DNA from 4 places in the Paenibacillus sp. FSL H3-0469 genome. Region 1 is predicted to be linked to each of the others. Evidence: predicted binding sites of a transcription regulator. Region 1 holds the regulator's gene; each other region holds the start of a gene.
What was found. Region 1 encodes Rex, which represses fermentation and respiration genes when NADH is low (regulators of the CRP and FNR family bind a similar motif). Its sites were predicted from a motif close to TTGTGAAATATTTCACAA; they were not measured.
Positions count from the first base shown of each region.

Region 2: NSS83_RS17280 (formate/nitrite transporter family protein) is a predicted target of Rex. The motif match lies at 1,693-1,710, and genes of this name have one in related genera.
Region 3: qoxA (cytochrome aa3 quinol oxidase subunit II) is a predicted target of Rex. The motif match lies at 1,962-1,979, and genes of this name have one in related genera.
Region 4: NSS83_RS28765 (flavocytochrome c) is a predicted target of Rex. The motif match lies at 1,912-1,929, and genes of this name have one in related genera.

Region 1 covers NZ_CP150302.1:1,675,039-1,678,207, forward strand. Annotated here, with positions in the region: gene NSS83_RS07355 (DUF5590 domain-containing protein) at 1-61, opposite strand, end outside; gene NSS83_RS07360 (amidohydrolase) at 91-1,392, opposite strand; gene NSS83_RS07365 (redox-sensing transcriptional repressor Rex) at 1,382-2,032, opposite strand; gene dinG (ATP-dependent DNA helicase DinG) at 2,171-3,169, opposite strand, start outside.
Region 2 covers NZ_CP150302.1:3,940,284-3,943,452, reverse strand. Annotated here, with positions in the region: gene NSS83_RS17290 (FAD-dependent oxidoreductase) at 1-901, shown strand, start outside; gene NSS83_RS17285 (nuclear transport factor 2 family protein) at 1,140-1,526, opposite strand; gene NSS83_RS17280 (formate/nitrite transporter family protein) at 1,811-2,638, shown strand; gene NSS83_RS17275 (MFS transporter) at 3,103-3,169, shown strand, end outside.
Region 3 covers NZ_CP150302.1:5,648,093-5,651,261, forward strand. Annotated here, with positions in the region: gene qoxB (cytochrome aa3 quinol oxidase subunit I) at 1-634, opposite strand, end outside; gene qoxA (cytochrome aa3 quinol oxidase subunit II) at 679-1,695, opposite strand; gene NSS83_RS24770 (polysaccharide deacetylase family protein) at 2,195-3,169, shown strand, end outside.
Region 4 covers NZ_CP150302.1:6,601,659-6,604,827, reverse strand. Annotated here, with positions in the region: gene NSS83_RS28770 (FMN-binding protein) at 75-434, opposite strand; gene NSS83_RS28765 (flavocytochrome c) at 460-1,890, opposite strand; gene NSS83_RS28760 (hypothetical protein) at 2,075-2,533, shown strand; gene NSS83_RS28755 (response regulator) at 2,659-3,169, opposite strand, start outside.

The DNA of each region.
Region 1 (3,169 bases):
ACAGAAGGAGCAGCACCACGGTAATCCCCAGCCAGATCCATTTTCTCCTCTTCTTCTTCACCACGCTGCTTCCTTTCCCGTTCCCCTGAATTACCGTTTAAGCAGGCTCTCGAACGTCTCCTGTGCTTTGCGGCGGATGGCTTCTTCATCAAGTGTCAGGCATTGTCCATGCTTCACAACCTGCTGGCCGTTCACCCATACATGCTCTACATCCTTGGCGCTGGCCGAATAGACGGCATGGGAGAGCAGATCGGTATGCGGGAGCATATGCGGCTGGTCAATATCAAGTGCGATGAAGTCGGCCTTCATCCCTGCTGCAAGCCGTCCTACCCCGCTCAGGAAAATAGACTGTGCCCCGTACTCCGTGGCCATCAGAAGCGCCTCAGGAGCCGGTACGGCTGTAGGATCACCGCTTACGCCCTTATGGATCAGAGCCGCCAGCCTCATCTCTTCAAACATATCCAGATTGTTGTTGCTTGCTGCACTGTCTGTACCCAAAGAGACCTTAACCCCGGCTCGCAGCAGCTCAGGAACACGCGCAACACCGCTCGCCAGCTTCAGGTTACTGCCTGGGTTATGCGACACACCAACGTTATGGCGGGCCAGAATTCCAATCTCCTCATCGTTCAGATGAACGCCGTGGGCAATGAGCGAAGGACGGGTGAACATGCCGAGCTTCTCCAGATGCGCGACCGGACGAAGACCGTAGTCGGCCACGTTCTGCTCCACTTCATGGCGCGTCTCGGACATATGGGTATGCATCGGCAGATCCAGATCATGCGCAGCCTGCACAAACTTCATGAAAAACTCTGGAGGACAGGTATACGGGGCATGCGGCGAGAGCATGGTCGTAATTCTGCCGTCAGCCTTGCCATGCCAGTTACGGGCAAAAGCAACGGCCTCAGCGAGCTTCGCTTGCTGTACCTCTGCCGGACACAGCCCAATCACGCCGCGCATCAGCACCGCCCGAATACCGGATTGCTCCGTCACTTCCGCTACCCGGTCCATATGATCATACATATCGAGGAAGGTGGTTGTGCCGCCCTTCAGCATTTCCAGTACGGACAATGAGGTTCCCCAATATACATCATCACCAGTGAATTTCTCTTCCATCGGCCACATCTTTTCCTGCAGCCACGTCTGAAGCACCATATCGTCGCCGTATCCGCGCAGCAGTGACATGGCAGTATGTCCATGGGTGTTGACCAGACCAGGCATAAACAGCAGACGGCTGCCGTCTACGACCTGAGCGCCATCGTCCACTACCGGCTCAGCTTCACCTATGTAAGTAATCAGATCATTCTCAAGGGTCATATACCCGCTTAGAACCGGCTTATCGCTGCCCGGAACCAGAAAGTGCCCGTTCTTGATTATCGTGATCTTACTGCTCATCTTCAGTTTCATCCTTTCCATCATGCAAATAATAGGCCAGGCTCTGCAGATCTGTGGTGAAATCTGCGGCATGAATCCGGATATTGGCAGGCGTCTTGAGAATAACCGGTGCGAAGTTCAGAATCGCCTCGATGCCGGAGTCCACAAGAATATCAGCTACATTCTGGGCTTCGCTGTCAGGTACGGTAATAATCCCGATCCGGATGCCCTGCGAGCGGATGGTGCTGCTTAGCTCCTCCATCGGCTGCACAACCAGCGAGTTGATCTGCTGGCCCACCTTTGGCGGGTAAGCATCGAAGATCGCAGTAATCTTCATCGTATCCTTCAAGTAAGCGTTGTAGTTAGATAAGGCATGACCGAGATTACCGGCTCCAACCAGTGCAACATTAATTTGCTGGTCAAGCTTCAGGATATGGCGGATCTTCTCAATCAGATAGGATACATCATAGCCGATGCCCTTCCGGCCGAAGTCACCGAAATAAGCCAAATCCTTACGGATCTGGGCGGGATTCAGATCAAGCTTCTGGCCCAGCTCCTGAGAAGAGACTGTGGAGATTTCACGTTTTTGGAGATCGTTCAGGAAACGCAGGTACACTGGGAGCCTGCGCACGACGGCCTCCGATATTTTATCCGATTTCATGTATTCTCCTCCTTAAAAGTTGTGTTAGACCCGTACAATTATAGCAACCGTGCCCCCCGCCTGCCGGACCGGCAGGACAGGGCGGGAACGGCTCTTCAGGTGAATCATGACTTATTAATAATAGCAATAGCAGATGAATTAGGAAACCCCGCCGTCATCCAGCCATTCGGCAATTCTCGGGACCATCTGCTCAGTGAGCATATGCTCCATCTTGGGACCGGGGAGTGAATACAGGAAGTACTTTCCGTAATACGATTCAATGACTCTGGTATCATACACAATTACGATGCCCCGGTCCTGCGCCGTGCGGACCAGCCGCCCGAAGCCCTGCTTGAAGCGGATGACAGCCTGCGGCACGGACAGCTTCATGAACGGGTTCTTCTTCTGTGCCTGAAGCAGCTCCGACTTCGCTTCTGCCAGCGGGTGATTCGGCGGCTGGAACGGCAGTCTGACAATCGCCAGGCAGGTCAATGCTTCTCCCGGAATATCCACCCCTTCCCAGAAACTGCTGGTACCCAGCAGGACCGAAGCGGGGCTGTCCTGGAAGCGGCGGATCAGCTTGCTTCGGCTGCCGCCCTCCACACCCTGTCCGAGCACCGCGATATCCTGAGAGGCAAGTGCTTCCTTCAGGGGGTCATACACCTGCCGCAGCATCTTGTAGGAGGTGAACAGCACCAGCATCCGGCCCCTTGTAGTTACAGCAGTCTCGGCAAGGGAATGTACAAGCGTGTCCACAAACCGGGCATCCCCTATACTTCCCTTGACGCTCGGGAAGTCGCGGGGAATGACCAGGAGCGCCTGCTCACGGTACTTGAACGGCGAAGGAAGCAGCGCAGTCATCAGACGCCCCTGCTCCGCAGCTTCACCAAGGCCCAGATTATCGATCATGAACTGGAAGGACTTATCCACGGATAAGGTGGCCGAGGTCAGGACAATACTTTTCTTCTTGTCGAAGAACAGCTCCCTGAGCTGGGTACTGACATCTACAGGAACGGCATACATTTGCAGCGACTTACCTTTATAATTACCGCTTCCCTCCAGCCAATACACGATATTCTCATCGTTCAGGCTCATGAAGAAGCGGATTTGCTCTCTGATGGATGCCAGATCCTTGAATAAGCCGCCGATATCAGTCAC
Region 2 (3,169 bases), 2.3 Mb from region 1:
CGGATATATCGGGGTCGAGCTGGTGGAGGCTTTTCAGATGAACGGCAAGGAAGTTACGCTGATTGATGGGGAAGACCGCATCCTGAGCAAATATCTCGATGAAGAGTTCACCGCACCGATCCAGCAGTCGCTTGAGGATCACGGCATTAAGCTGGCGCTGGGCGAAAAGGTTGCCTCCTTCGCAGGGGAGAACGGCAGAGTGACCAAGGTGATTACGAGCAAGGGTGAGCATGAGACGGATCTGGTGATTCTCTGCATCGGCTTCCGTCCAAATACCGAGCTGCTGAAGGGTCAAGTGGATATGCTGCCGAATGGCGCGATTATGGTGAACGATTATATGCAGACCAGCCTGCCTGATGTCTATGCTGCCGGTGACAGCTGTGCGATTCATTACAATCCAACGGGTAAGCACGCATACATTCCGCTGGCCACCAATGCAGTGCGTATGGGAACGCTGGTCGCCCGCAACTTGGTCTCGAACACGATCCCTTACATGGGTACGCAAGGAACGTCGGGCATCAAGATCTATGAAGACAATATTGCCGGAACCGGACTGACGGAAGAGGCGGCCGCAGCCGAGGGAATGGATACGGAAAGTGTGATGCTGATCGACAACTACCGTCCGGAGTTCATGCCAACCTTCGAGCAGGTTCAGGTAAAAGTGGTCTTTGACCGTGCCACCCGCCGCATTCTGGGCGCGCAGATTATGTCCAAGATGGATCTGACGCAGTCGATCAATACCGTATCGGTCTGCATCCAGAATAAGATGACCGTTGACCAGCTGGCCTTCATCGACTTCTTCTTCCAGCCGCACTACAACAAGCCTTGGAACTTCCTGAACACCGCAGGCCTCCAGGCTCTGCCTAAGCCTGCTCCGGTCAAGGAGCCTGTCCACGCTTAATTTATTGATACCTTTGTATTAGAGCCCATTCCGGGCTCTTTTTTTTGATAAGGGAATTATGATTTTCTTCCGATGTGGATAAGTGGTGCATAAAGCCGGGGATACGCGAGTGGTCATCCGGGCTGAATGTGGTCGAAAAACCGACTACATCTTATCCGTCTATTTCTCGCCGAAACGGTACCGTCCTTGTGAAGGACGACAAAGCCGTTTACTCTTGTGTTTCTTAAATGTTATGTGCTCAGCTGCGGTCCTCAATCAACACAATTTCTCCATCCTTAATGCCGAATATAGACGTTCCCTTTAGCCGCAGCATATCACCGGCCGATAATCCTCCAGGCATATCTACGACAAGAATGCCTTCATAATCAATGGCCACCTCAACATTATTGTCAGGTCCTGCGCTGTACCCGATAATGATCTGGCGGCGGCTGGAGAACATCGTTGATGATTGCTCAGCCAATGCCCGGAATGCCGGGATGCCGCTGGTTTCCGTGGTGGTTACCCCATCCGAAATATTCCGGAAAATGATATTCTGGTGCATCAGGTCAACCATGCCTTGAATGTCAAAAGAATTATATGCCCTGATATACGTTTCAATGATGTCCTGTACTTCTTGGCTAACCATACAAAGACTCCTCTCTCTGGCCTGTTTAACAAGCAGCCGGTATAACTTTTATCTTTTTTATTCGCTGCTGGATGCTCCGGTTCCTTCCGTTGAGTTTAATCTGTGAATTCCTTGAACTGCATTAAATCAGTGCATGATGCCAGCTTTTATGGTAAATTTGACATGTCAGTGAAAACTTTCACTAGGTTTTTCGGATAGTGACTTTTATCACGTAAATGTGATTAGGATCACGTTACAATGGCATAAAGGAACAAATTTTAAGTAATTCGAAGGGGATAGGAATCATGGCTTATAACAAACCGCAGGGAATCGCTGAAGTGACGGTAGAGAACGGAGTCAAGAAGGCACATAATCCGCTTAGCACTGTACTCATTCTCGGTTTTCTGGGAGGAGCGTTTATTGCGCTCGGATTTTTGCTGGATATTCGTGTCATTGCCGGTGCGCCTGCCGAGTGGGGGTCCATCGCTAACTTCATCGGGGCTGCGGTGTTCCCGGTTGGACTCATTCTGGTGCTGCTTGCCGGAGGGGAACTGCTGACAGGCAATATGATGGCGGTGCCACTGGCGTTCATTGCGAAGAAGATCTCGTTCTTGGAAGTGATCAAGAATCTGGTGCTGATCACGCTCAGCAACCTGGCAGGCGCCTTGTTCGTCGCTTATTTCTTCGGTCACATCGTTGGCCTTACATCAGATGGTGTGTATCTGGAGAAGCTGGTAAGTATGGCGGAGCATAAGATCGACGCTACGTTCCTGCAGGCTTTTATCTCCGGGATCGGCTGTAACTGGCTGGTAGCGCTGGCGGTATGGCTGTCGTACGGGGCAGACAATTTCAGCGGCAAAATCCTCGGTATCTGGTTCCCGACCATGGCGTTTGTGGCCATCGGCTTCCAGCACGTTGTAGCTAACATGTTCCTTATCCCTGCTGCGATCTTCGAAGGACATTTCACCTGGGGCCAGTATGTGGCCAACTTCGTTCCGGTCTGGCTGGGCAATCTGACGGGCGGCGCGATCTTCGTGGCTGCTGCGTACTGGATGGCCTATCTGCGCAAAGAGCCGGGAGCAGTGAGCTCGGCTGCAGGCGTCCCTGCTGCGGGCTTGAAGAAACACGCTTAATCAATACCGGACCTGACCCGGTGTGAATCGCCGGACTGTAACATAGCTTGGCCCAGGCACTTCCTGCTTCTCGGCACCCTGCTTCAAGGGATTCGTAGAGACAGGGAGTGTTTTTTTATGCAAATAAAAGAATCCGGACAAAACAAAATTCACCGTGCAATCCGATTCGGGGGAACGAAATCGGATCTCACGGTGAATAAAATAGGGAGTGTTTCATATGGATCATTACCCCGGGTTCCGGGGAACGAATCAGTGCCGGCAAGGTATTTTTGTTTACGTGTGAAAGAGCGGGTTATAGAATATTAATATCGCTGGCGGCGGTGAAGACGGGATTGATTTTCAATAGAATAATTCCCTGGTTTCCCGCGATACAGCATTAACGCGAATGCTTGCCCTGCCCCCTGTTTTCGGATGATACTGGATGGATTAATGACAGCTATGTTACAGGGGATGACAGACAAGATATGAGATTCATGCAGGCCTATCCGAAGGAAATTAAAGTATTCTTGATTGCCAGTCTTATTAATGCTA
Region 3 (3,169 bases), 3.8 Mb from region 1:
GTGCGCGCATCTTAAGAATCGTTACGATAAAGTTAACCCCGGTGATCAGCGTACCGATACCGGATATTTGCAGAGCCAGAGAGTAGTAGTTGTTCCCTACGGTCGGGCTGAATTCAAGACTCGCCAGCGGGAAATATGCTGACCAGCCCGCATCCGGCGATCCGCCGATGACGAAGGAAATGTTCAGCAGCATGGCGCCCATGAAGAAGAGCCAGAAGCTGACAGCGTTCAGCCGCGGGAAGGCAACGTCCCGTGCACCGATCTGCAGCGGAATGATTACGTTCATCAGACCGATGATGAACGGCATGGCCATGAAGAGAATCATGATCAGACCATGGGTGGTGAAGACCTCATTGTAATGCTGCGCATCGAGGAATTTCATTTCCGGCGCAGCCGTCTGCAGACGCATCATCATCGCATCTACACCGCCGCGGAACAGCATCAGCAGTGCCGCGAGGATGTACATGATCCCGATTTTTTTGTGGTCAACCGTGGTCAGCCATTCGCGCCACAGATAGCCCCATTTCTTGAAATAGGTAAGCCCTACGAGAATCCCGATGGTTGCCAGTGCAATACTGATCATGGCCCCGTATATCAAGGGTTCGCCGTGAACCTTAAATTTGTCTAAATCCATTAGGGTAGCTCCTTTCAGTGTGTTGCATTAAGCTCTCCAGAGAGCTAGTGTCCTTCGTGTGTGCTTTCATCCACAGGGGAGCTTGGCAGCGGCTGATCGACTTCCGGATCAGGCTTGCTGTCGAATTCCGTTCCGCTGGACGGCTCGGGAGACGGATGGATTTCCTTGTTATCCTGATGCTCCGGATTGCCGTTGTCCATATCCATCTCCTTGCCGCCGCCGCTCATATGCTCGCCGTGGTCTCCAGGAGGCGGGCTGAACTCCAGATGGGTGGAGGAATACGTTTTGCGTCCGAGGTAATCCGTGGCCAGCAGGCCCTTGAATTCTTCCTCAGTCAGCTTAGGCGCAGTTTCCTTCACTTCCTTCACCCAGTCCTCGTAACCCTTGTTACTCAGGACAAGTGCTTCGAATTCCATGTGAGCGAAGCCTTTACCGCTGAAGTTGGCATTCTTTCCGATATAAGAGCCTTCTGTATCAGCGGAGAGATGAAGCGTTGTCAGCATGTCGCTCATGGCGTACTTTTGCCCGGCAAGCTGTGGAATCCAGAGACTGGTAATGGTGCCGAATGAGTACATTCTGAATTCTACCGCACGATGCACCGGCATATTTACGTAGTTAACGGTCTCGATCCCTTCCTCAGGGTAGCTGAAATGCCATTTCCAGTTGGAAGAGGAAGCATAGATGACCAGCGGAGTCTGATCTTGATAGTCCGCAGCCACATTCTCTACTTCGTTAGTCGTCTTAACGGTAACAACGGACAGGAAGGCTACGATGATTATCGGGATGATAATCCAGATGGCCTCCAGTACCTTGTTGCCTTCCTCATGTTCAGGGATGTAGCCCTCATTACTCTTCTTCGCACGATATTTCACCAGTACAAAGATATACAGAATGTAGACAACAGCCAGAACCCCGAGCATCACAAGAATAGAGAGCAAGATGGTGTCAGATAACGTCCTCGCAGACGGCCCCTTCGGGTTCAAAACAGCGATTGAGCTGCATCCCGGCAGGAGAAGGATCAGGCTTAGAAACAAAGCGTATAACGGTCCCTTTTTCTTCATATAGAACTCCTTCCTTCAATACTACTTTTCATTCGCCGTTCATTAACGGGAGTACATTGATCTGTATCTATAGTAAGAACTACTTACCCATAATGCAAAATACATATTTTGTATAAATATATAAAATAGACCTTAAAAATGGCGAACAAGTTAAATATGTGTGAGCAATTTGTTACAAGTACATAAGGGTATGATAAAGATCACAGTAGTGGCGCGCTTTAGCTAATTTTAAGGTTGTTCAATTTTTGTTCAAAATTCCGATATTGTTATTAATTTTGTCACAATTATTCTGGGCCAAAAACCGCTGATTTAACCGTATAACACCTGCTGTGACAGCATTCGACGAGAATTGCGTGCTTTCTGAAAATAATGGCGAACCCTCATTTATCATTGCATAAGGGTAACAATTTTTTAGCTTCCGGTTACAATCTCTCAAATTACGTTAAAAGTATATATGATAAAGTGATAGACAAATATACATAGATTGGAGACTGCTGCTGTGCGCATCAAGAAAATTCTGCTCTTATTCATGTCTTTATTCCTAATTATGGGGCTTGTGCAGGTCCCGGCTAACGCCAAAGCTACTAGCACTACACTTAAACTCGGAGTCAACGATAAATTAAGTGCGATTGAAGCTGTCTCTGTGAAAGGCACCTATTATGTACCGCTGCGTGCACTTGCGGATGAGCTGAAATGGACCCTTACCGGCCTGACGAACGGGATTCACGTAGCCGGCGGGACGGGTTCGCTTACCCTGCTGAGCAAGGACGGAGGTGCGGTGCTGAAGGACGGCACAACCGTGCCTATGGGCACTTTTGTGCAGGACGGCAAACTCATGGCTCCGCTGAAGGTCAGCGGGTACCTCGGGTATAGCATTTCCTATGCGGGAGATAAATATTTACTTCGTGTGAAGGACGGCTCGGCGCAGCTTACTGATGCAGCGTTTACCGATAAATATGCTGCCGACCTGAAGCCGAAGGCTCCGGTGGCTCCAACGACTCCTGCCACTCCGGTCACTCCCGGTGAGCCGGGCAAACCGGGCCGGACCGTATATCTGACCTTCGACGACGGCCCGTCGGCAACAACTGGCGAACTGCTGGATATCCTGCACAAATATGACGTACAGGCGACCTTCTTCATGCTGGGGAACAATATGAACCAGCATCCCGCCCAGGTGAAGCGGATTGCCAAGGAAGGCTATGGCTTAGCTCTGCATGGTGTGACCCACCGCCAGGAGAAGTTCTATGCTTCCCCGGCAGCGGCGCTTGCCGAGATGTCAGGGGCCAATGCAACGCTGAAGAAGCTGACCGGAGTCAGCACTACTCTGATCCGTACGCCATACGGAAGCAAGCCCTATTTCACCAAGTCCTTCCGCGATAAAGTCCTGACGCAGGGCTATCATCTCTGGGACTGGAATGTGGATTCCTATGACTGGAAATACAAACAGAACAGCGACAGAATCTATAACACCGTG
Region 4 (3,169 bases), 2.8 Mb from region 1:
CTGCCGGAGACAGGAGGGCTGGGCTTGCTCGGGTGATATGACCACAACTCTTTTATAAGCAATTGAATGATAGCTTACTGCTTCTTGGCCTGTTCCAGCGCCTGGGTCACCGCTTCAATAATCCCGCCGCTGGAGCCGGAAGCCCCGGAGAGGGCGTCTACGCCTTCTGTGGTTTGCTTTTCAATAATTTCAGGAATCGTATTCTCTACAGCCGCATCGATCATCGCCTGCGTCTCCTTATGCTCCTGTACGGTAATGGCGCCGATCTTCTCATCCTTGATTTCTACCGCCACTTTAATATCACTCTTGACCCCTTTGCCTGTTCCATCATAGGTCCCGTCCACATACTTGCCGGAAGATGAAGAGCATCCCGCCGTAAGGACTGTTGCAGCCGCAAGGGCAGAGAACAGCAAGGTTTTTGTCCACTTGTGCATGAGTAATTCCTCCCTCTGAAAGTTCCTATTGCTTAAGTGCCTTCACAGCTTCATCTGCTGCAATCCGCCCGAAGGTAGTGATGTCTGCCAGTGCATTACCGCCCAGACGGTTCGCGCCGTGTACCCCGCCGGTTACTTCGCCCGCAGCATACAGCCCGGCAATGACCTGATCCTTGGTATCCAGCACCTGAGCCTGAGTGTTAATCGCTACGCCGCCCATGGTATGGTGGATTCCCGGTGTTACCTGAATTGCATAATATTTTCCCTTTTCAAAAGACAGCTCAAGATCCGGCCGTTCAAACTCTGTATCCTTACCGGAAGCAACGAAGCCATTATACGTATTCAGTGTATCCGCCAGTGCTTTGCCGTCTACACCGATCTGTGCCGCCAATTCTTCAGGTGTTGCCGCTTCTTTGACCAGATCCATTCCAAAGTAAACCTCGGTTGCCTTCAGGTTCGCACGCAGCGCATCATTGAAGATCAGGTAAGCTACCTTGCCGGACTGGGCCAGAATATTCTGGGACACGACATCGCGGGTCAGCAGTTCATTGGTGAATCGTTTGCCTTCGCTATTGACCAGAATTGCACCGTCTCCGCGTACACCTTCCGTGATCAGCACGCCTTGATTCGGAATGGTGGTCGGGTGAATCTGAATCTCTTTCATGTCTACCAGCTTGGCGCCGATCTTCTCTGCCATCGTTGTACCATCGCCGGTTGCGCCCGGTTGGTTAGTGGTGGAGAACCCTTCCAGCTTCGGCTGGTAGCCCTTGATCATCTCCATGTTGGCTCCGAAACCGCCGGCGGCCAGAATCACAGATTTGGCATTGATCGTGTACTCCTTGCCTTCCTTGTCGGTCACCTTCACTCCGGTAACTACACCCTCATCATTCTTGACGATCTCTTTGGCTGTCGTCTGCATTCTTACGTCAATCTTCTCATCCTGCAGCTTCTTCTTCAGCGCAACGACGATGAAATTTCCGGCCGCCTCGCCGCCCTTCGGACGGTGAATCCGGTTCACGCTTGCCCCGCCTGCGCGTCCCACTTCAGACAGCTCGGCTCCATTCTCCTTCAGCCACTCCACGGAAGCCGCTGCACCGTTCGTAAGCGTTCTGACCAGATCCGGGTTATTGAGATTCTTGCCGCCCTTCATGGTATCCTCGAAATGCAGCTCCGGACTGTCTTTGATGCCAGCCGCTGCCTGATAGGGTGTTCCTGCCGCATTCAGCCCGCCTTCCGCGCGGACGGTGTTGCCGCCAAGCATCGGCATTTTCTCTATCAGAATGACCTTGGCTCCCTGGCTATGTGCTTCAAGTGCTGCGGTCATCCCCGCTCCGCCGCCGCCGATAATTACAATGTCCGTAGACTCCCCTTTGGTGCTGTTACAGGCAGGCAATACCACCAGACTTGCCAGCAACAACCCCTTGCCCAGCAGACTTCCCCATCTCTTTCTGTTCATTCTGTTCTCCTCCAATTGTCATTGTGCATATTTTCACAATCATCATAACCTGAAGGAGCCCCGACTAGAATATTTAGTAATTAAAGAAATGATAAAGTAAATAAAGGTAGTGAATTTGCTTGAATGTGGTTATAGATTTATAATTGGAGCTTATACAACCGTATCACTAGGAGGAGCAGAAACTATGGAAAAAAGCGAAAAATATTGGCTGGCCGGTGCTGTTCTGGCAGCAGCCGGTGTCTCCCTGATGAGCTACACCGCAAGCCGCTATACTTCATTCAAAAGAGTAGTTGCCCGAACCATCCGTCTGGAAGATATCGCTGCACTGGAAATTACCCGCCTGTCTTCTGTTCCCGGTGAACAGAAGGATATTGTGATCACCGATCCGGAAGCAATTAAGCGGATCTACGATGATTTCTCTGGTGTCCGCCTGATGAAATCCGCCCGCAATGTCAATACAGACAACAAGTACAGCTATTACCTTACCATCGTGCAGGCCGACCGGAAGCAGCGGTTCGACATTATTTTGAAGGGCAAGCATCACATGATTATCTACGACAATGACATGAACAACCCGCACCTGGTAGCCTATAAAATCATTAACGAGTTCAGTCCGCTGGCTCTGCAGCAGGCCTTCGATTGATTCTGCGCACGCTTATGTATGGCATAGCTTAATAACCTTCACAGCTATTGTGACGGCTATATGGAGTCATGGAACGCCTGGGACAGCCTTGGGACAACCGTGACTCCGTTTTATTTAGAGAACGCTCATAGATATTTACGGATAAGTTCATGCCCTTCAGGCCTCACCTTATACATATACACCGGCCTGCCTACCGCACCATAGCTAAGCTCCATCTCCAGAATACCTGCCTCCGTCAGAAAAGCCAGATATTTGCGGACTGAGATCCGCGAGATGGGCGCATGGCTGCTGATATCCTCCGTGGAGAATACCGGGCTCTCCAGCCGGTTAATCGTGCTCCAGATGCTCTCCAGTGTGCCTTCGGCAAGTCCTTTAGGCAGCGGCAGGGCAGCGTTCTTCTCCTCTTCCGTCCCGAGCGAATGCCGCAGCAGCTTATCCAGCTGCTCCTGGCTGAGATGCTCCTTGTGCATCAGCTTATAATCTTCACGATACGCCGACAAGGCCGCCTGAAACCGGGCAAACTCGAACGGCTTGATCAAATAATCCACAGCCCCGTTCTGCAGCGCCTTGCGGATGCTGGCATTGTCGCTGGCGGCGGAGATCACGATGATGTCCACCTTGCTCCCCTGCTCCCGC